DNA from 2 places in the Stenotrophomonas sp. Steno-C18 genome. Region 2 is predicted to be linked to the other one. Evidence: riboswitches for the same ligand, from Rfam matches in the RefSeq annotation. Region 2 holds a riboswitch; the other holds the start of a gene.
The links. A riboswitch is a leader RNA that binds a small molecule or an ion and turns the genes downstream of it on or off. The one in region 2 is predicted to bind glycine.
Positions count from the first base shown of each region.

Region 1: it holds a riboswitch for glycine, as region 2 does, so the genes downstream of both, gcvP (aminomethyl-transferring glycine dehydrogenase) here and AC06FE_RS04985 (trimeric intracellular cation channel family protein) in region 2, are expected to answer to the same signal.

Region 1 covers NZ_JBWJOX010000004.1:143,263-152,611, reverse strand. The annotation lists gene AC06FE_RS10040 (phosphoethanolamine transferase) at 1-328, shown strand, start outside; gene AC06FE_RS10035 (M2 family metallopeptidase) at 510-2,513, shown strand; gene AC06FE_RS10030 (hypothetical protein) at 2,702-3,280, shown strand; gene AC06FE_RS10025 (hypothetical protein) at 3,643-4,059, opposite strand; gene AC06FE_RS10020 (multidrug effflux MFS transporter) at 4,130-5,350, opposite strand; glycine riboswitch at 5,677-5,785, shown strand; gene gcvP (aminomethyl-transferring glycine dehydrogenase) at 5,896-8,760, shown strand; gene AC06FE_RS10010 (M1 family metallopeptidase) at 8,995-9,349, opposite strand, start outside.
Region 2 covers NZ_JBWJOX010000002.1:98,277-107,625, reverse strand. The annotation lists gene AC06FE_RS05005 (3-deoxy-7-phosphoheptulonate synthase) at 1-762, shown strand, start outside; gene AC06FE_RS05000 (hypothetical protein) at 917-1,360, shown strand; gene AC06FE_RS04995 (GIY-YIG nuclease family protein) at 1,379-1,639, shown strand; gene AC06FE_RS04990 (YegP family protein) at 1,762-2,100, shown strand; gene AC06FE_RS04985 (trimeric intracellular cation channel family protein) at 2,249-2,866, opposite strand; glycine riboswitch at 2,953-3,059, opposite strand; glycine riboswitch at 3,073-3,162, opposite strand; gene AC06FE_RS04980 (acetyl-CoA hydrolase/transferase family protein) at 3,311-4,825, opposite strand; gene glnE (bifunctional [glutamate--ammonia ligase]-adenylyl-L-tyrosine phosphorylase/[glutamate--ammonia-ligase] adenylyltransferase) at 5,109-7,931, shown strand; gene AC06FE_RS04970 (queuosine precursor transporter) at 7,960-8,514, opposite strand; gene AC06FE_RS04965 (hypothetical protein) at 8,891-9,349, opposite strand, start outside.

The sequences.
Region 1 (9,349 bases), on a different contig from region 2:
CGCCAGCCTGCGCGAGATGGGCGACTACGACACCGCCATGATCTACCTCTCCGACCATGGCGAATCCCTCGGCGAGAAAGGCCTGTACCTGCACGGCATGCCCTATGCCATCGCGCCGGAGGAGCAGACCCGGGTGCCGTTGCTGATGTGGTTCTCGCCCGGCTTCGCCGCCGACCGCGGGCTGGACCTGCAGTGCCTGCGCCAACGCACCCAGCAGCGCGCCGACCAGGACAACCTGTTCCCCTCGGTGCTGGGGCTGATGCAGGTGCGGACCTCGGTGTACGACCGCAGCCGCGACCTGTTCGCCGATTGCACGACTCCGTCGTAGGAGCGCCTTCCGGCGCGGGGCCGATGACCCCGCGCCCTGCCAAAGCCAGGAGGCTGCCGGAATCCCGGCTTCGCGGCCGAGGCCGCTCCGGCCGCGCCCCCTCCCTGACCTGGTCCACTTGCAGGGCCCGCCCCGCCCCACTAGCCTTCGCCGGTATTCGCAACCATTACCGGGGATTTCCGTGAAACATCGTCATCTGTTGCTGGCCGCCGCCGTGGGCGTGGCCGTGCTCTCGTTGGCTGCCTGCAAGAAGGAAGGCACACCGGAGGCCGCCAAGCCGGCCACCAGCGCCGCCGCACCGGCCGAAAGCGCCGACCAGTTCATTGCCCGCGTCAACGCCGAGTACAAGGCGATGTACCCGGAGATGACCTCGGCGCAGTGGCTGTCGTCCACCTACATCAACGACGACTCCGCGCGCGTGGCCGCCAAGGCCAACGAACGCTGGCTGACCACCCTCAACGGCTGGATCGAGCAGGCCGGCAAGTACGAGGGCCAGCCGATGAGCGCCGACACCGCCCGCGCGATCAGCCTGCTCAAGCTGATGACCTCGATGCCCGCCCCGCGTGACCCGCAGAAGCTGGCCGAGCTGGCGGCCATCGCCACCAAGCTGGAAGGCGACTACGGCGCCGGCACCTACTGCGTGGGCGAAGGCGACAGCCGCAACTGCCGCCAGCTGGGTGACCTGGAGAAGGTACTGGCCACCTCGCGCGACTACGACAAGCAGCTCGATGCCTGGCAGGGCTGGCAGTCCACCGCCGTGCCGTCGCGCGCCAACTACCAGCGCTTCGTCGAACTGGTCAACGAAGGCGCCCGCGAACTGGGCTATACCGATGCTGGCCAGATGTGGCGCAGCGGCTACGACATGCCGGCCGACCAGGTTGGCCCGGAAACCGATCGCCTGTGGGAGCAGGTCAAGCCGCTGTACGAGCAGGTGCATTGCTATACCCGCGCCAAGCTGGACAAGGAATACGGCAAGGACAAGGCGGAAGTTGGCGGCGGCATGATCGCCGCGCACCTGACCGGCAACATGTGGCAGCAGGATTGGAGCAACCTGTGGGACATGACCGCGCCGTACCCGAACGCGGGCAGCTTGGACATCACCGCCGCGCTGGAAAAGCAGTACCAGACCAACCTCAGCGCCGCCCTGGCCAAGGCCGGTGGCAGCGACCCGGCGAGCCGCTTCAAGGCACAGCGTGACGCGGAGCTGGCCACCGCCCGGCAGATGACCGAGCGCGCGCAGGATTTCTACGTGTCGCTGGGCATGCCCAAGCTGCCGGAGAGCTACTGGCAGAACACCCAGTTCATCAAGCCGATGGACCGCAACGTGGTCTGCCACGCCAGCGCCTGGGACATGAACATGGGCGGTGACGGCAAGGATGTCGGCCCGGACGTGCGCACCAAGATGTGCATCACCCCGACCGAGGAAAACTTCACCACCATCTACCACGAGCTGGGCCACATCTATTACGACCTGGCCTACAACCCGCTGCCGCCGCTGTTCCAGGGCGGTGCCAACGACGGCTTCCACGAGGCCATCGGTGACACCATCGTGCTGGCGATGACGCCGAAGTACCTGAACTCGATCGGTCTGGTCGGTGCGCAGCAGGAAAGCCGCGAGGCCACCATCAACGCGCAGATGCGCATGGCCATGTCCGGCGTGTCATTCCTGCCGTTCGGCCTGATGATCGACCGCTGGCGCTGGGGCGTGTTCGACGGTTCGATCAAGCCGGACCAGTACAACCAGAAGTGGTGGGAACTGAAGGCCCAGTACCAGGGCGTGGCCCCGGCCAGCGCACGCGGCGAGGAGTTCTTCGACGCCGGCGCCAAGTACCACGTGCCGGGCAACACCCCGTACCTGCGCTACTTCCTGGCGCGCATCCTGCAGTACCAGTTCTACAAGGGCCTGTGCGATGCGTCCGGTTACACCGGCCCGCTCAACGAGTGCAGCTTCTATGGCAACAAGGAAGCCGGCCAGAAGTTCTGGGCGATGCTGAGCAAGGGCTCCAGCCAGCCGTGGCAGGCCACGCTCAAGGAGCTGACCGGCAACGACAAGCTCGACGCCGGCCCGATGCTGGAATACTTCGCCCCGCTGCAGGAATGGCTGAAGCAGCAGAACGAAGGCCAGATGTGCGGCTGGACGGCAGCACCGCCGGCAGCCGTCGCCGCACCGACGAGCACGCCGTAAACACGACGGACCGGGTTGACCACGAAGGGCGCCGTTTCGGCGCCCTTCGTTCATCCACGGTCAGGCGCATGACGGAGATCATGCGGATGCGGGCCAGGCTCCACCGGCCCGACATTGACAGCCCGCATTGGCATGAACATCTTGCCCGCCTACTCCTGGAGACCCGAATGCCCCCTGCAGCGCGCACCGTGCTTTTCCTCCTGCTCGCCACGCAGACTGCGGCCGGATGGGCGGCACAACACACCGAGCCCCTCCGCGTCGGCTACACCGAACGCGATCGCGCCTTCGGCTTCACGTTCACACCGCCGGCGGGCAAGGACTGGAAACAGGACAAGTGGGGCAGCGGAAACCTCAGCGTCGACTGGAACGCGGGCTCGACCACCGACAGCAGGAAGATCGAGGCCTACATGACCCGGCCCGATGTCCCGACCAGCCCCCTTTCCGGCTACATCGAGAACATCCGGCGCAAGCTGGAGCAGGACTTCTCCAACAGTCCCGTCGCCACCATCAACCACCTGCAGGTAAGCGAATACCCGGCGGACAAGCGCTGCGCCAGCATCCACCTGCGGCTTGAGCTGCGGCAACCCGCCGCCGATGGACAACGGCAATGGGCCGAGCAATACACCTTGTCCTGCGGTTCGCCGCGCTACGCCGATGTTGGCTACGAGCTGCGCTACTTCCACCGCTACACCGACGCTCACCGCGACCCGAACCTGCAGGCCAAGGCCGAGCAGGTGCTGGGCAGCATGCGGATCGAAGAGGACTGATTACCGGGCCAGGCAGCTGGATGGAAGGCCGCTCCTGCGGATCCCTGGCGACCGGGTCGGTGTGCCATCGGGGCCCATGGCGTCATCGTTGCCGCTTTTCCCGGCACCGTTGCCACTTCCCGCGGCATCGCTGGAACATCCCACCCGATGCCTGCCATCCGAAGCGGCATGACTGACGCTTTTTTCGACATCCGTGCCGCTTCAACGGGCAATGCCGGCGCCCCATGTGACATCACAGGCATAGGGGCGACATCGCTGCACCTTGAAGGGATGGGCCTGCCGCTCCAGGTGACACGCCTGCCGCAGAAACAACAAAGGCGCCCTGGGCGCCTTCGCTGATCCGGCAACTTCCCCGCAGACGCTCAATGCGTGCCAGCGGCGCTCTTCGCGCCCACGCCCAGCTCACCGGCCAGGTTGCGCTTGTAGGTGTCGAAATCGATACCCTGCTCGGCTACCTCCGCGTGCGCGGCGTCCTTCAGTGCGTCGGAATACATCAGGCGCACCGGGGTGTTGTTGTTCTCGTGCCATTCGGCGGCCTGCATGATCAGCGCCAGCACGCGTGCGGCGCTGGTGGTCTCCCCGGCGATCTTGCCGTCCATGCCCAGCACCCACTCGCCGTCGCGGCGGACGATGCCCGCCAGCAGGCTGCGCTGCTGGTCACGCAGTTCGGCGTGCGGCTCGACCTTGGCCTTCGGTGCCGGGTTGGCCTCGGCCTGGTTGCGGGCGCGCTCGGCCAGTTTCTTCTTCGCCTCGCGGCGGCCCTTGGATTGAATCGACATCGTGATGTGCTCTTTGCCGTCGCCGCTGATGGCGGCAGGGATAGTGTCCCCGATCGGGGGTGAAGATGGATCAGGCCGCCGGGGTGTTGCGTTGGGCGCGCTGGCTGATGCGCTCCCACTTCCACATCAGCCCGCTACCCAGCGCGAACAACGCCGCGCCGATGGCCAGGCTCAGGCCACTGCGGCTGAGCAGCGGCGACAGCACGCCGGCGATGACCGCATTGGTCACCAGCGTGCTGAAGGCCTGCATCGAGGAGGCCGTGCCGCGCTGGCGCGGGTACATGTCCAGGATCGCCAGGCTCAGGATCGGGAAGATCAGCGCCACGCCGAACGAATTGAGGGTCAGCGCCAGCACCGCCCACGGCACGCTCATCTGCGGGGCCAACGCGTTGTAGGCGATGTTGTAGACCGCCGCCACCGCCATGAACGCATAGCCGATCCGCACCGCGCGCGCGCCGGCGATGCGCCCGGCCGCGCGGCCGGAGGCATAGGCGCCCAGCGCCATGCCGCCGATGGTCGGGATGAACAACCAGGCGAACTGCTGCTCGTTCAGGTGCAGCAGGTCCAGGATGAAGGCCGGTGCCGAGGCGATGTACAGGAACAGCCCGCCAAAGCCCAGCGAGCCGGCCAGGGCCAGGCGCAGGAAGCGCGGGTTGACCGCGATGCTCCAGTAATCCTGGGCCAGCCGTGCCGGGCGCAGGCTCAGCCGGGCCTGCGGCGGGTGGGTTTCCGGCAGCCACAGGCAGGTAACCACCAGCAGCAGCGTGGAGAACGCCACCAGGAACCAGAAGATGCCCTGCCAATGGCTCCAGCCCAGCAGCCAGCCACCGATGATCGGGGCGATGGCCGGGGCGATGGAAAAGATCATCGACACCTGGCTCATCAGCCGCTGGGCGTCGTCGCCGTCGTACAGGTCACGGATGACCGCCCGGCCGATGATGTAGCCCACGCCGGCGGACAGGCCCTGCAGGCCGCGGAACAGCAGCAGCGAGCCCATGTCGCGCGACAGCGCGCAGCCGATCGAGGCCAGGATGAACACCACCAGCCCACCGATGATCACCCGCTTGCGGCCCAGCGCATCGGACAGCGCGCCGTGGACCAGGCTCATCAGCGCATAGGTGAGCAGGTAGACGCTGATGACCTGCTGCATGGCCAGTTTGTCGGCGCCCATCTGCGCGCCGATCTGCGGGAACGCGGGGAACACCGCGTCGATGGCGAACGGGCCGAACATCGACAACCCGGCCACCAGTGCGGCGATCCGTCGCAGCGAAACCTGCTTGCTTGCTTTCATGGCTTCCTGTGGAACAACGTGCATCGGCACCGGCAGGCACACCGGTGCGGGAGGGAAAATGAACAGGGCCGGACACGGTAACGCCGCGCGGCCATATCGCGCCTGTTTATCCGGACATGAACCCGCGTCAGCCCGCGGTACCGGCCTCCCCGCCCACCGCGTGCAACGCGCGATCCTCGGGCCGGGAACGGAATGGTAATCCAAGCCGGTGCGCAGGTCTGCCCCGGGCTATAATCGGCCAGCTGTACGAACACGGTGGGAGAAGCGGCTGACCCCGCTGCCGAAGGCGCAAACGCCCGTAAATCGCTCAGGCCCGATACCACCTGCACCAAAACTCTGGAGAGACCGGTTCAATCCGGCGCCGAAGGGGCACGAAGCACACGATCCTCGTCGCGTTGCTTCCAAACTCTCAGGCAAAAGGACAGAGGGGCGCGAGGCAAGCCACCGGCTTGCCGGCCGTGATGCCGCCTGCGCGGCAGCAGGGCCGTACCGGTGCTTGCCTGGCTCACCGCCCCAGCCCTGCATGCCTTCTCCGGACGTCAGCCATGACCCAGAACACCCCTTCGCTGCGCGAACTCGAACACTCCTCCGCGTTCGTCGACCGCCACATCGGCCCCAACGATGCCGAAATCGCGCAGATGCTGCGCACCGTTGGCCATGATTCGCTTGAAGCCCTGACCGACGCCATCGTGCCGGGCTCGATCAAGTCGCCGGCACCGCTGGCGCTGCCCGAATCGCTCACCGAGGTCGAGGCGCTGGCCAAGATCCGCGCCATCGCCGGCAAGAACAAGGTGCTGCGCAGCTTCATCGGCCAGGGCTACTACGGCACCCACACGCCGAACGTGATCCTGCGCAACATCCTGGAGAACCCGGCCTGGTACACCGCCTACACCCCGTACCAGGCGGAGATCTCGCAGGGTCGCATGGAAGCGCTGATCAACTTCCAGACCCTGGTCGCCGACCTGACCGGCATGGAGATCGCCAACGCCTCGCTGCTGGACGAAGCCACCGCTGCCGCCGAGGCGATGACCCTGGCCAAGCGTTCGGCCAAGTCCAGGTCCAAGGTGTTCTTCGTGCACGACGCCGTGCACCCGCAGACGCTGGAACTGCTGCGCACCCGCGCCGAGCCGATGGGCATCGAGCTGCAGGTCGGCACCCCGGCCGAAGCCATGACCGCCGACGTGTTCGGCGTGCTGCTGCAGTACCCGGACACCACCGGCCACATCGGTGACCACAAGGCGCTGGTCGAGGCCATCCACGCCCGCCAGGGCCTGGTCGCCGTGGCCACCGACCTGCTCGCGCTGACCCTGATCGCCGCTCCCGGTGAATGGGGCGCGGACATCGCCATCGGCAACAGCCAGCGTTTCGGCGTGCCGTTCGGCTTCGGTGGCCCGCATGCGGCGTTCATGGCCTGCCGTGACGCCTACAAGCGCTCGATGCCGGGTCGCCTGATCGGCGTGTCGGTCGATGCCGAAGGCAAGCCGGCCTACCGCCTCACCCTGCAGACCCGTGAGCAGCACATCCGCCGCGAGAAGGCCACCTCCAACATCTGCACCGCGCAGGTGCTGCTGGCGGTGATGGCCTCGATGTACGCCGTCTACCACGGCCCGGAAGGCCTGCTGCGCATCGCCCGCCGCACCCACCGCCTGGCCGCGATCCTGGCCAGCGCGCTGCGCACGGCCGGTGTTGCTGTGGGCAATGACTTCTTCGATACCCTGCACGTCACCGGCGTCGACGCCGCGGCGGTACAGGCCAAGGCCGTGGCCGCGGGCATCAACGTGCGCGTGATCGATGCCGGCGCGGTCAGCATCAGCTTGGACGAAACCGCCACCCGCGCCGACATCGTCGCGCTGGGCCAGCTGTTTGGTGCCACGGTCGACGTGGATGCACTGGACGCCGCCACCGCCGATGCCCTGCCCAAGGGTCTGCTGCGCACCAGTGCGTTCCTGACCCACCCGGTGTTCAACACGCACCACAGCGAGCACGAGATGCTGCGCTACCTGCGCTCGCTGGCCGACAAGGACCTGGCGATGGATCGCACCATGATCCCGCTGGGCAGCTGCACCATGAAGCTCAACGCCACCGCCGAGATGATCCCGGTGACCTGGCCGGAGTTCGCCAACATCCACCCGCTGGCACCGGCCGACCAGGCGCAGGGCTACAAGGAACTGATCGACGGGCTGGAAGCGATGCTGGTCGAATGTACCGGCTACGACGCGGTGAGCCTGCAGCCGAACTCCGGCGCGCAGGGCGAATACGCCGGCCTGCTGGCGATCCGCGCCTACCACCGCTCGCGCGGCGAAGGCCATCGCGACATCTGCCTGATCCCGGATTCGGCGCACGGCACCAACCCGGCCTCGGCGCAGATGTGCGGCATGACCGTCGTCGTCACCAAAACCGATGCCAACGGCAACGTCGACGTCGAGGACATCCGCCGCAACGCCGAGAAGTACAGCGACCGCCTGGCCGCGATCATGATGACCTACCCGTCCACGCACGGCGTGTTCGAGGAAGAGGTGGTCGAGATCTGCCAGATCATCCACCAGCATGGCGGTCAGGTGTACACCGACGGCGCCAACATGAACGCCCTGGTCGGCGTGGCCAAGCCCGGCAAGTGGGGCTCGGACGTGTCGCACCTGAACCTGCACAAGACCTTCTGCATCCCGCACGGCGGCGGCGGCCCGGGCGTGGGCCCGTGCGCGGTCAAGTCGCACCTTGCCCCGTTCCTGCCGGGCAAGCTCGGTGACAACGGCCCGGTCGGCATGGTCAGCGCGGCCAGCTTCGGCAGCGCCTCGATCCTGCCGATCAGCTGGATGTACATCACCCTGATGGGCACCGCCGGCCTGCGCAAGGCCACCCAGGTGGCACTGCTCAATGCCAACTACATCGCCAAGCGCCTGGCCCCGCACTACAAGACGCTGTACACCGGCCGCAACGGCCTGGTGGCACACGAGTGCATCCTGGACGTGCGTCCGCTGGAGAAGACCTCCGGCATCGGCGCCGAGGACGTGGCCAAGCGCCTGATCGACTTCGGCTTCCACGCCCCGACCCTGAGCTTCCCGGTCGCCGGCACGCTGATGGTGGAGCCGACCGAGAGCGAATCGCAGCACGAGCTGGACCGTTTCATCGACGCGATGATCCAGATCCGCGAGGAGATCCAGGCCATCGAGGACGGTCGCCTGGACCGCGAGGACAACCCGCTCAAGCACGCCCCGCACACCGCCGGCGCGGTGTCGGCCAGCGAGTGGACCCACGCCTATCCGCGCGAACTGGCCGCCTTCCCGCTGCCGTCGCTGAAGCTGCAGAAGTACTGGCCGCCGGTGGCACGCGTGGACAACGTGTACGGCGACAAGAACATCATGTGTGCCTGCATCCCGGTGGATGCGTACAAGGAAGACGTGGAAGCCTGATCGGCTTCTGCGTTGGCTTGATGTGACAAAGCCAGCCGGTGCAAACCGGCTGGCTTTTTGTTTGGGCGCTGGGGGCTGAGAGCTAGAAGCCGCCCTCACCCCAACCCCTCTCCCGCAGGCGGGAGAGGGGCTTTAAAGCGGCAATTGCCAGCAATGCTTCAACCTGCAGGGAACTGAGCCCCTCTCCCGCCTGCGGGAGAGGGGTTGGGGTGAGGGCAGCCTCCCCAAAGCGCCTCAGTACCCGTTCTTCCGCAACCAGGCATCCACCTGTGGCTTGCGCTCGGCGCGCAGCTTCACCCGCGTCTGGATACCGGCGATCACCGTCTCCGCATCGCGGCGCGAGGTGGCGGCGATGTACTTGTCGGCGAAGGCGTTGATCTTGTCGACCATCTGCAGGTTGTCGGCCGAGGCCCCCAGCTGCGGGAAGTAGCCTGCCCGCGAGGTACCGTCCACCAGCGTCTCCACCTTCTCGCGGTTGGCCACCGCGAAGTCGAAGGCCAGGTCCGGGTGCTCGCGCGACACGCCGCCGATCATGCCGGCACCGTTGGTCGCGCCCGGCTCTTCGGTCAAGGCCATGTCCAGCGCACGC
Region 2 (9,349 bases):
AAGGGCCTGATCAACGACCCGGACCTGGACGGCAGCTTCAACATCAACAAGGGCCTGCGCGTGGCGCGCGGCCTGCTGCGCGACATCAACCGCCTCGGCCTGCCGGCGGGCGTGGAGTTCCTGGACGTGATCTCGCCGCAGTACATCGCCGACCTGGTGGCCTGGGGCGCGATCGGCGCGCGCACCACCGAAAGCCAGGTGCACCGCGAGCTGGCCTCCGGGCTGTCGTGCCCGGTGGGCTTCAAGAACGGCACCACCGGTGACGTGAAGATCGCCGCCGACGCGGTCGGCGCAGCCTCGCACCCGCACCACTTCCTGTCGGTGACCAAGGAGGGCGGCACCGCCATCGTGGCCACCCAGGGCAACCCGGACTGCCACGTGATCCTGCGTGGCGGCAAGGCGCCCAACTACGACGCGGCCAGCGTGCAGGCGGCCAGCGAGGTGCTGGGCAAGTCGCAGCTGCCGGCGCGGTTGATGATCGACGCCAGCCACGCAAACAGCAGCAAGAAGCCGGAGAACCAGCCGCGCGTGATCGAGGACATCGCCGGCCAGCTGGAGGGCGGTGAGCAGCGCATCGTCGGGGTGATGATCGAGAGCCACCTGGTGGCCGGCCGCCAGGAGCTGGTCCAGGGCCAGCCGCTGGTCTACGGGCAGAGCATCACCGACGGCTGCATCGACTGGGACAGCACCGTGCAGGTGCTTGAGCGGCTGGCCGAGGCCGTGCGTGGGCGCCGCCAGGCACAGCTGGAAGCGGCCGCCTGACTGGGCCAAGCGTGACAGCCACACTGGCACGCACCGGCCAGTCCAAGTAATTTACGCGGCGGGAGGCGCAACGCCTCCCGCCTGCTGTGGTCTCAGGGGAGAGCGCCTCACGCGGCAGGAAGCCTAGAAATCACCGCTTATGGAGAAGGAAGTGATGCGTATCCGTACGTGCAGTATGGTGCTGGCAATGATGCTGGTGCCGACCGTGGCGATGGCCAAGAGGGAAGTCGTGGATTCGGGCAGTGGCTGCCTGCAGAACCTGGCGGTGAGCGGTGGCTTCACCACCGGCAAGCAGTTCCTGGCCTCCACCGACCACGAAGGCATCAGCTACCCCGAGGCTTTCCGCAAGACCGTGGCCGCGATCGAGGCCGAGGGGCTGGTGGGTGTCTCGCCGAACGAGCAGACCGGCTACATCGCCGCCGAGCAGACGGTGCGCGGTGGCGGTGGCTCCACCGTGCCGCTGCGCACCACCGTGCGCCGCCAGAACGACGGCACCATCCGCGTCGAGGTGCGTTTCAGCATCAAGGGCGGCCAGCTGACCTCCAACAAGGCGGTGGGTGAAGGCCTGTGCAAGATCGCCGACGCGGCGAGCCTGTAACAGCGGGCGGGAGCGCGCGTGGGTAACGGTGCCTGGTTCCTGTACCTGCTGGAATGCCGCGATGGCAGCTACTACGCGGGTATCAGCACCGATGTACAGGCGCGCTTCCAGGCCCATCTGGCCGGCAAGGGCGCGCGTTACACGCGCGCGCACCCGCCGCTGCGGGTACTGGGCATGCGCCCGTACGCCGACCGTGCCGCCGCCTCGCGCGCGGAATGGCAGATCAAGCAGCTCCCCCGCCAGCACAAGCTGGCGTGGCTGGAGCGGGCTGGGGATTGAGGTAGAGTCTGGCTTGCAGCCGCCGTTCCGGGCGGCGCCAACGCCCGGGCAGCCGGGCACCATAGCCACGCATGCGGCTGTCCAGCGGCATGTCGGCATCGTCCTCAAGCGGAGGGTTCGTGATGGCAGGTTGGTACGAGTTGGAGAAGAGCAAGGACGGGCAGTTCTACTTCGTGCTCAAGGCAGGCAACGCCGAGGTGATCCTCACCAGCGAGCGCTACACCACGCGCGCGTCGGCCGAGAACGGCATCGCCTCGGTGCAGAAGAACAGCCCCGATGAAGCGCATTACGAGCGCAAGACCAGCAGCGATGGTCGACACCATTTCAATCTCAAGGCCGCCAACCACCAGGTGATCGGCAGCAGCCAGCTGTACGCATCGCAGGCCGCGCGCGAAGCCGGCATCACCAGCGTCAAGGGCAATGGGCCGAGCACGACGGTGAAGGACAAGACGGCGGGGTAGTTGGGTTTTGCCCTCACCCCAACCCCTCTCCCGCGTGCGGGAGAGGGGCTTTGAAACTGCAGTTGCGCCGATCACTTCAAGCTGTCGTGAACCTGGCCCCTCTCCCGCACGCGGGAGAGGGGTTGGGGTGAGGGCAGCACCGGCCAGCTCAATGCACCTCATCCTGGTAGACGAACTTGGGCATCTCCCAGCGGTAGCGGATGGCCAGCAGGCGCAGTGCGAAACCGCCCAGCAGGCAGCACACGATCGCGGTGTCGTCGGCCACCTGCCAGTGCAGCAACAGCAGGTAGGCCGCACCGGTGAGCAGCGAGATGATCGCGTACAGCTCCTTCTGGAAGATCAGCGGCACCTCGTTGCAGAGGATGTCGCGCAGCACGCCGCCGAACGCGCCGGTGAGCATGCCGGCGATCAGCACGATCTGCGGCGCATGCCCGGCTTCGCGCGCGATGGCGCAGCCGATCAGGGTGAAGGCGATCAGGCCCAGCCCGTCCAGCACCAGGAAGGTGCTGCGGAAATGGTGCATCCAGCGCGCCAGCCAGGTGGCGACCAGCGCCGCGCAGACGGTGAAGCCCAGGTACTCGGGGTGCTTCACCCAGCCCAGCGGGTAGTGGCCAAGCAGGATGTCGCGCAGTGAGCCGCCGCCCAGGGCGGTGACGCAGGCGATCATGACCACGCCGAACAGGTCCATGCGGCGCCGGCCGGCGGCCAGCGCGCCGGTCATGGCTTCGGCGGAAATGGCGATCAGGTAGATGAGGGAAAGCAGCATGCTGTGGGTTCCAGGCAGAGCGGTGGGGCCGGCCACGCGCCTGCCGCCACCCCTGCCTGGGCAAGGATGGGACTGCGTTGACCGGTGCCGCTCCCGCTGTCCCTTGTGCCTGAGAGTTCAGCGGCGATGGCCGCGTGCCCCTTCGGCGGATTGCACGGACGGTGTCCGGCAACCTCTCTCCAGCTCGGCGTATCGGATGCATGGTTGGTGGGATTCCAGCCCACCGGCCTGAGCGATCATGGGAGCCTGCGCCTTCGGCGGGCGCCAGCGTGGCGCCTCTCTCCTGCATCCGGGTGCCAGTGTAACTGCTGCATTGCAGCATGAACTGGCCGGATCTGGCAGTCCGCGCCTGTCGGTGGCACTGCTCCCACATGAAAGCAGCCGGCGGCGGGGCCGTCGGCTGCTTCGGTGCTGCGACTGCATGCCCGCTGCCGCGGGCGTTGCTCAGGCCTTCATGCTGCCCGTGTCGATGTAGCGCTGGTGCCAGGACAGCGCTTCGGGCAGCAGGTGCGGGGTGTGCTTGCCGTAGCTGTCGCGGCAGGCGCGGTCGAAGTAGTCGTTGAGCTGGTCGCGGTAGCCCGGGTGCGCGCAGTTGTCGATCACCTGGCGGGCGCGGGCGCGCGGCGGCAGGCCGCGCAGGTCGGCCAGGCCCTGCTCGGTGACGATGATCGAGACGTCGTGCTCGGTGTGGTCGACGTGGCTGACCATCGGCACGATCGCCGAGATGCTGCCGCCCTTGGCCATCGACGGGCTCAGGAAGGTGGACAGGAAGCCGTTGCGGGTGAAGTCGCCCGAACCGCCGATGCCGTTCATGATGCGGCTGCCCATGACGTGGGTGGAGTTCACGTTGCCGTAGATGTCCACCTCGATCATGCCGTTCATGCCGATGCAGCCCAGCCGGCGCACCAGCTCCGGGTGGTTCGACATTTCCTGCGTGCGCATGATGATGCGGTCGCGGTAGAACCGGATGTTGCGCTTGAACTCCTCGTTCGCCTCCGGGCTCAGCGCGAAGCCGGTGCACGAGGCGTACTCGAGCACGCCGGACTTGAGCAGGTCCAGCATGCCGTCCTGGATCACCTCGGTGAACGCACTGAGCCCGCGCAGGCCACTGTCGGCAAGGCCGGCGAGCACGGCGTTGGGGATGTTGCCCACGCCCGACTGCAGCGGCAGCAGGTTGTGCGGCAGGCGGCCCTTGGCCACTTCGTGCTTGAGGAACTCGATCAGGTGGCCGGCGATCAGGCGGCTGTCCTCGTCGATCGGCTTGAACGGGCTGTTGCGGTCCGGGCCATTGGTGCGCACCACCGCCACGATCTTGTCCGGGTCCACGTCCAGCGTGGTCTGGCCGATGCGGTCGTTGGCGTGGATCAGCGGGATCGGCTTGCGGTGCGGCGGCAGCGCGGTGCCGTAGTAGATGTCGTGCATGCCCTCGATGTCGGCGGGCTGCCACTCGTTGACCTCGATGATCACCTTCTTGGCCAGGTCCAGCCAGGTCTTGTTGTTGCCGACCGAGGTGGACGGCACCAACGCACCATCGGCGCGGATGGCCGAGACCTCGACCACGGCGGTGTCGATCTCGCCGTAGAAACCGAACCACACGTGCTGGGCGACGTGCGAGAGGTGGATGTCGATGTAGTCCAGCTTGCCGTCGTTGATGCGCTTGCGCGCATCGGGGTCGGTCTGGAACGGCATGCGCATGGCGATGCCGTCGGCCTTGGCCAGCGCGCCGTCCAGTTCGGGCGCGGTGGAGGCACCGGTCATCAGCTTGATCTGGAACGGCAGGCCTTGCGCATGCACGTCCTCGATGCGCTTGGCCAGCGCCATCGGCACCGCCTTGGGGTAGCCCGAACCGGTGAAGCCGCTCATGGCGACGGTTTCGCCCGGCTGGATCAGCGCCGCGGCTTGTTCGGCGGAGACGATGCGGTCGCGCAGGCGCGCGTCCAGGATGCGTTCGACAGACATGACGACTACGGGTTGTTGTGGGGACCGTCGATTATCGCCCTTCCCGCGGGGCTGGGGGGTTCTACCTTGGTGGGATGGTTTTTGTGGCCCGCAGGCTCTTGTACCGCCAAGTACTGTTTTGCACTGCAGCGTGCAAGTTGCTTCCGCAGGCCGCACGATCACCCTGCATCCCGACGTGGGGGAGGGAGCAAAGCCCGCTGACAGTTCGCTGTCAGCGGGCTTTTTTAATGGCCGATCGCCGCAGATGGCGACCGCTGGCATGCGCAGATGCCAGAATCGGCGGATGGAAAATTCCCCCGCCGCAGTTCCTGAATACGTTGCCCCGGTGATTGACCGGGCCTTGGCCCGCCTCAAGCTGGCGTTGCCGGACCCGGCGCGCTGGCCGCCGTCGCAGGACGTCGAGGCGGGGCTGCGCCGGCTGGCCATCGCCAGCGACTTCGCCATCGACACGCTGTGCCGGCAGCCGGAGCTGCTGGAGCGGCTGGCCGCCCCCGATCCGGCCCCGGTCCCGTTGCCCGGACTGGACCCGCTGCAGCCCACCGCCTGGCCCACCCAGCTGCGCCGCTACCGCGCGGCGGCCTCCACCCGGTTGATCTGGCGCGACCTGCAGGGGCTGGATGACGTGGACGCCACCCTGGCCGGGGCCACCCGGCTGGCCGAGGACTGCCTGCAGCTGGCGCTGGCCGCGCTGGAGCAGGAATTCGCCAGCCGCCACGGCGTGGTGCGCAGCGCCGACGGCGGCGTGCAGCGGCTGGTGGTGTTCGGGCTGGGCAAGCTCGGCGGCGGTGAGCTGAATTTCTCCTCCGACATCGACCTGGTCTACGCCTACCCGGAAGGCGGCGAGTCCGACGGCGCGCGTCCGCTGGCGGCCGAGGAGTACTTCGCGCGGTTGGGCCAGCGCCTGGCCCGGCTGCTGGATGAAACCACCGCCGAAGGCTTCTGCCACCGCGTCGACCTGCGCCTGCGCCCATTCGGCACCGCCGGGCGGGTGGCCTTGTCGTTCGCCGGCATGGACCAGTACTTCCAGCGCGAGGGCCGCGACTGGGAGCGCTATGCCTGGATCAAGGCGCGCGCCGTGGCCGGTGACATCGCCGCCGGCGAGGCCTGGCTGGAAACGCTGCGGCCGTTCGTCTACCGCCGCTACCTGGATTTCACCGCGCTCGATGGCCTGCGCGAGATGAAGGCGGCCATCACCGCCGAGGTCGCGCGCAAGGACCGCGTGGACGACATCAAGCGCGGCCCCGGTGGCATCCGCGAGATCGAGTTCCTGGCCCAGGCGCTGCAGTTGATCCGCGGCGGCCGCGAGGCGGCGCTGCGCGAGCGGCGCCTGCTGCCGGCACTGCGCGCGCTGATGGATGCCGGGCAGATGGCCGAGCAGGATGGCCAGGACCTGATCAGCGCCTACCGTTTCCTGCGGCGCGTGGAAAACCGCCTGCAGATGCTGCGCGATGCGCAGACCCACAGCCTGCCGACCGACCCGCTGGACCGCGAGCGCATCGCGCTGGGCCTGGACTACGCCAACTGGGAGGCGCTGCTGCGGGCGCTGGATGCGCAACGCCAGCGCGTGGGCACCGAGTTCGGCGCGTTGCTGGCCCCGCGCCAGGGCCAGGCCGCGCCCGATGCGCTGGCCAGCTACTGGCGCGTGCTGCCCGGTGGCGGCAGCGCCGAGGTGCTGGCCGAGGCCGGTTTCGCCGATGCGGCCGGTGCCGACCAGTCGCTGCGTGAGTTCGCCCAGTCGCTGGGCGTGAAGTCGCTGTCGGACAACGCGCGCGCGCGGCTGGACCGGGTGCTGCCGGCGCTGCTGCATGCGGCCACCCGCTCGCCGCAGCCGGACGCCGCGCTGCGGCGCGTGCTCGGGCTGCTGCAGTCGATCCTGCGGCGCACCAGCTACCTGGCACTGCTGGACGAACAGCCCAGCGCGCTGACCCGCCTGGTCAACGTGCTGGCGCGCAGCGCGCTGTTGTCCGAACGGTTGGTGGCGTTCCCGCTGTTGCTGGACGAACTGCTGGACACGCGCGTGGCCGGGCCGATGCCCGGGGCGCAGGAAATGCAGGACGCCTGTTCGGCCGCGCTGGCCATCGACGACCCGGAAGCGGCGCTGCGCGCGCTCAATGAAGTGCGCCTGGCGCTGAGCTTCCGCATGGCGCTGGCCTTCCACGATGGCCGCCAGCGTGCGGTGGACTGCACGTTGCAGTTGGCGCAGCTGGCCGATGCCGTGGTGGTCACCGTGCTGGAGATGGCGCGCGCGGACATGCGCCATGCACACGGTGAGGTGCCGGGCGGGCGCTTCGCGATCATCGGCTACGGCAGCCTGGGCGGCGAGGAGCTGGGCTTCGGCTCGGACCTGGACCTGGTGTTCCTGTATGACCATCCGGCCGAGGCCGAGGAGAGCGATGGCAAGCGACCGCTGGAAAGCGGGCGCTGGTTCGCACGCCTGGCGCAGAAGGTGATGGCGCTGCTGTCGGCGGTGACCGCCGCCGGGCGCCTGTACGACATCGACGTGCGGCTGCGCCCGGACGGTGGCAAGGGTGCGCTGGTGTCTTCGCTGGCCAGCTACACCGAGTACCAGCGCGAGCGTGCCTGGACCTGGGAACACCAGGCGCTGGTACGCGCGCGCGGGGTTGCCGGCACCGGGTCGCTGCTGGCCGATTTCGAGCAGGTGCGCGATGCCACGCTGGGCCGGGCGCGCGACGCGGAAACCCTGTTCGGCGACGTGATGAAGATGCGCGGCCGCATGCGCGCCGAACTGGACCGCAGCGATGCCGGACGGCTGGACCTGAAGCAGGGTGCGGGCGGGCTGGTTGACCTGGAGTTCGTGCTGCAGACCGGGGTGCTGTCGCAGGCCGCGGTGCATCACGCGTTGTGCGGCCCCCGCCAGACCCCACGCCTGATCACCGCCCTGGCCGGCGTCGGTTGGCTGCAGGAAGACACCGCGGCGGCGCTGCACGATGCGCACGCGACGCTGCTGGACGTGGGGCTGGGCTGCACGTTGGACCGGCGCCCGCGCATGGCGGTGCCGACGGCGGAGATCCAGGCCGCCTGTGCGGCGATCACCGCCGCGGCGGTGGGCAAGGGCCTGGTGTTCCCGGGCGGCGCCGGGGAGTGAGGTACGCCGGCGGCGAGGCGCCTGGCGGTTACTGCTTCACCGGTGCCATCTTCCACAGCAGGGCACGGAACGGCGCCAGCAGGCACAGGCCGATGCCGAGCTTGACCAGCCAGTCGCCGACCGCCCAGCTGACCCACGGCAGCTGTGAACCGGCGAAGGCGATCGACCAGAAGATGGCCGTGTCCAGCGTGGCGCTGCAGGTGGTGGCCACCATCGGTGCGCGCCACCAGTTGCCTACGCGCAGGCGGTCGAACACGGTGATGTCCAGCAGCTGCGCGCAGATGAAGGCCAGGCACGAGGCCACCGCGATGCGCGGGGTGGCGATCCAGACCGACAGCACCACCGCCACCGCGAAACCGGCCCAGGCCACGCGGCGCGCGGCCTGCGGGCCGAAGCGGCGGTTGATCAGGTTGCTGACCAGGAACGCGACCGGGTAGCTGAAGGCACCCCAGGTCAACCAGTCATTGATCGGGTACTGCACCAGCACATTCGAGCCCAGCACCACGGCGCCCATCGCCAGCACTGCCAGCAGCAGCGAGGTGGGGGTAAGCGGGGCGAAACGGATGGACGGATGTGGGGACATGGGCACTACGGGCAGCACCGTGAGGCGCCGCATCGACAAGGGAAAGGGGGGCAGCCGCGCCCGGACGGGCAGCAAGGCAGGGGCGCATTGTACCCGCAGGTTGCTGGCCGCCATGTAAAGGCGGCCCAGACCCCGTCGCCAGGGGATGCGCACAAAGCCCCTCTCCCGCTTGCGGGAGAGGGGTTGGGGTGAGGGCAGCTTGAGCAGGGGGCCGCCGGGGGTCAAACCGCACCCCTCCCCAACCCTCCCCTGCGCCTACGACGCAAGGGAGGGGGCCAAAGCGGCTTTTGCCGCAATCTGAAAGACCATGCGGAACTGCCCCCTCCCTTGCGCCGCAGGCGCAGGGGAGGGCTGGGGAGGGGTAAGCCTTCCCCCGTCAAAGCACCTGCGTGCGGCTGTCGTCGGAGGCTTCGACGGTCGGCACGAAGGTCAGCACCGCGCCGTCCTCGGCGCGCAGCATCCAGCCGGCGCCCTGCGGGCTGGGCGTGAAGGCGACCCGTTGGCCGACGTTGAAGTTGGCGGCCGGGTTGTCCTCGCGCTGCGGCCAATGCAGTTGCGCGGTGTTCTCCGCGTTGCTCGGGTCTTCCAGCGCGACGGTGCGGCCGCCATCGGCTGCTTCGGTGATCGACTTCACCTGCATGTCCGGCAGCGGGCCGGCGGTCAGGCGCCGTGCCTGGCGGTCATTGCGCGCCCGGGTGGACGACTCGCCGGCCTTGCCGCTCACGCCGGCGGCCAGGAACAACGGCGCCGACACCAGCATCGAGGCGCCCGCAGACACCACCAGCGTGCTGATCTCGGACTTGTTCATGCCTTCGCCGGCGCGTGCCGGCGCCAC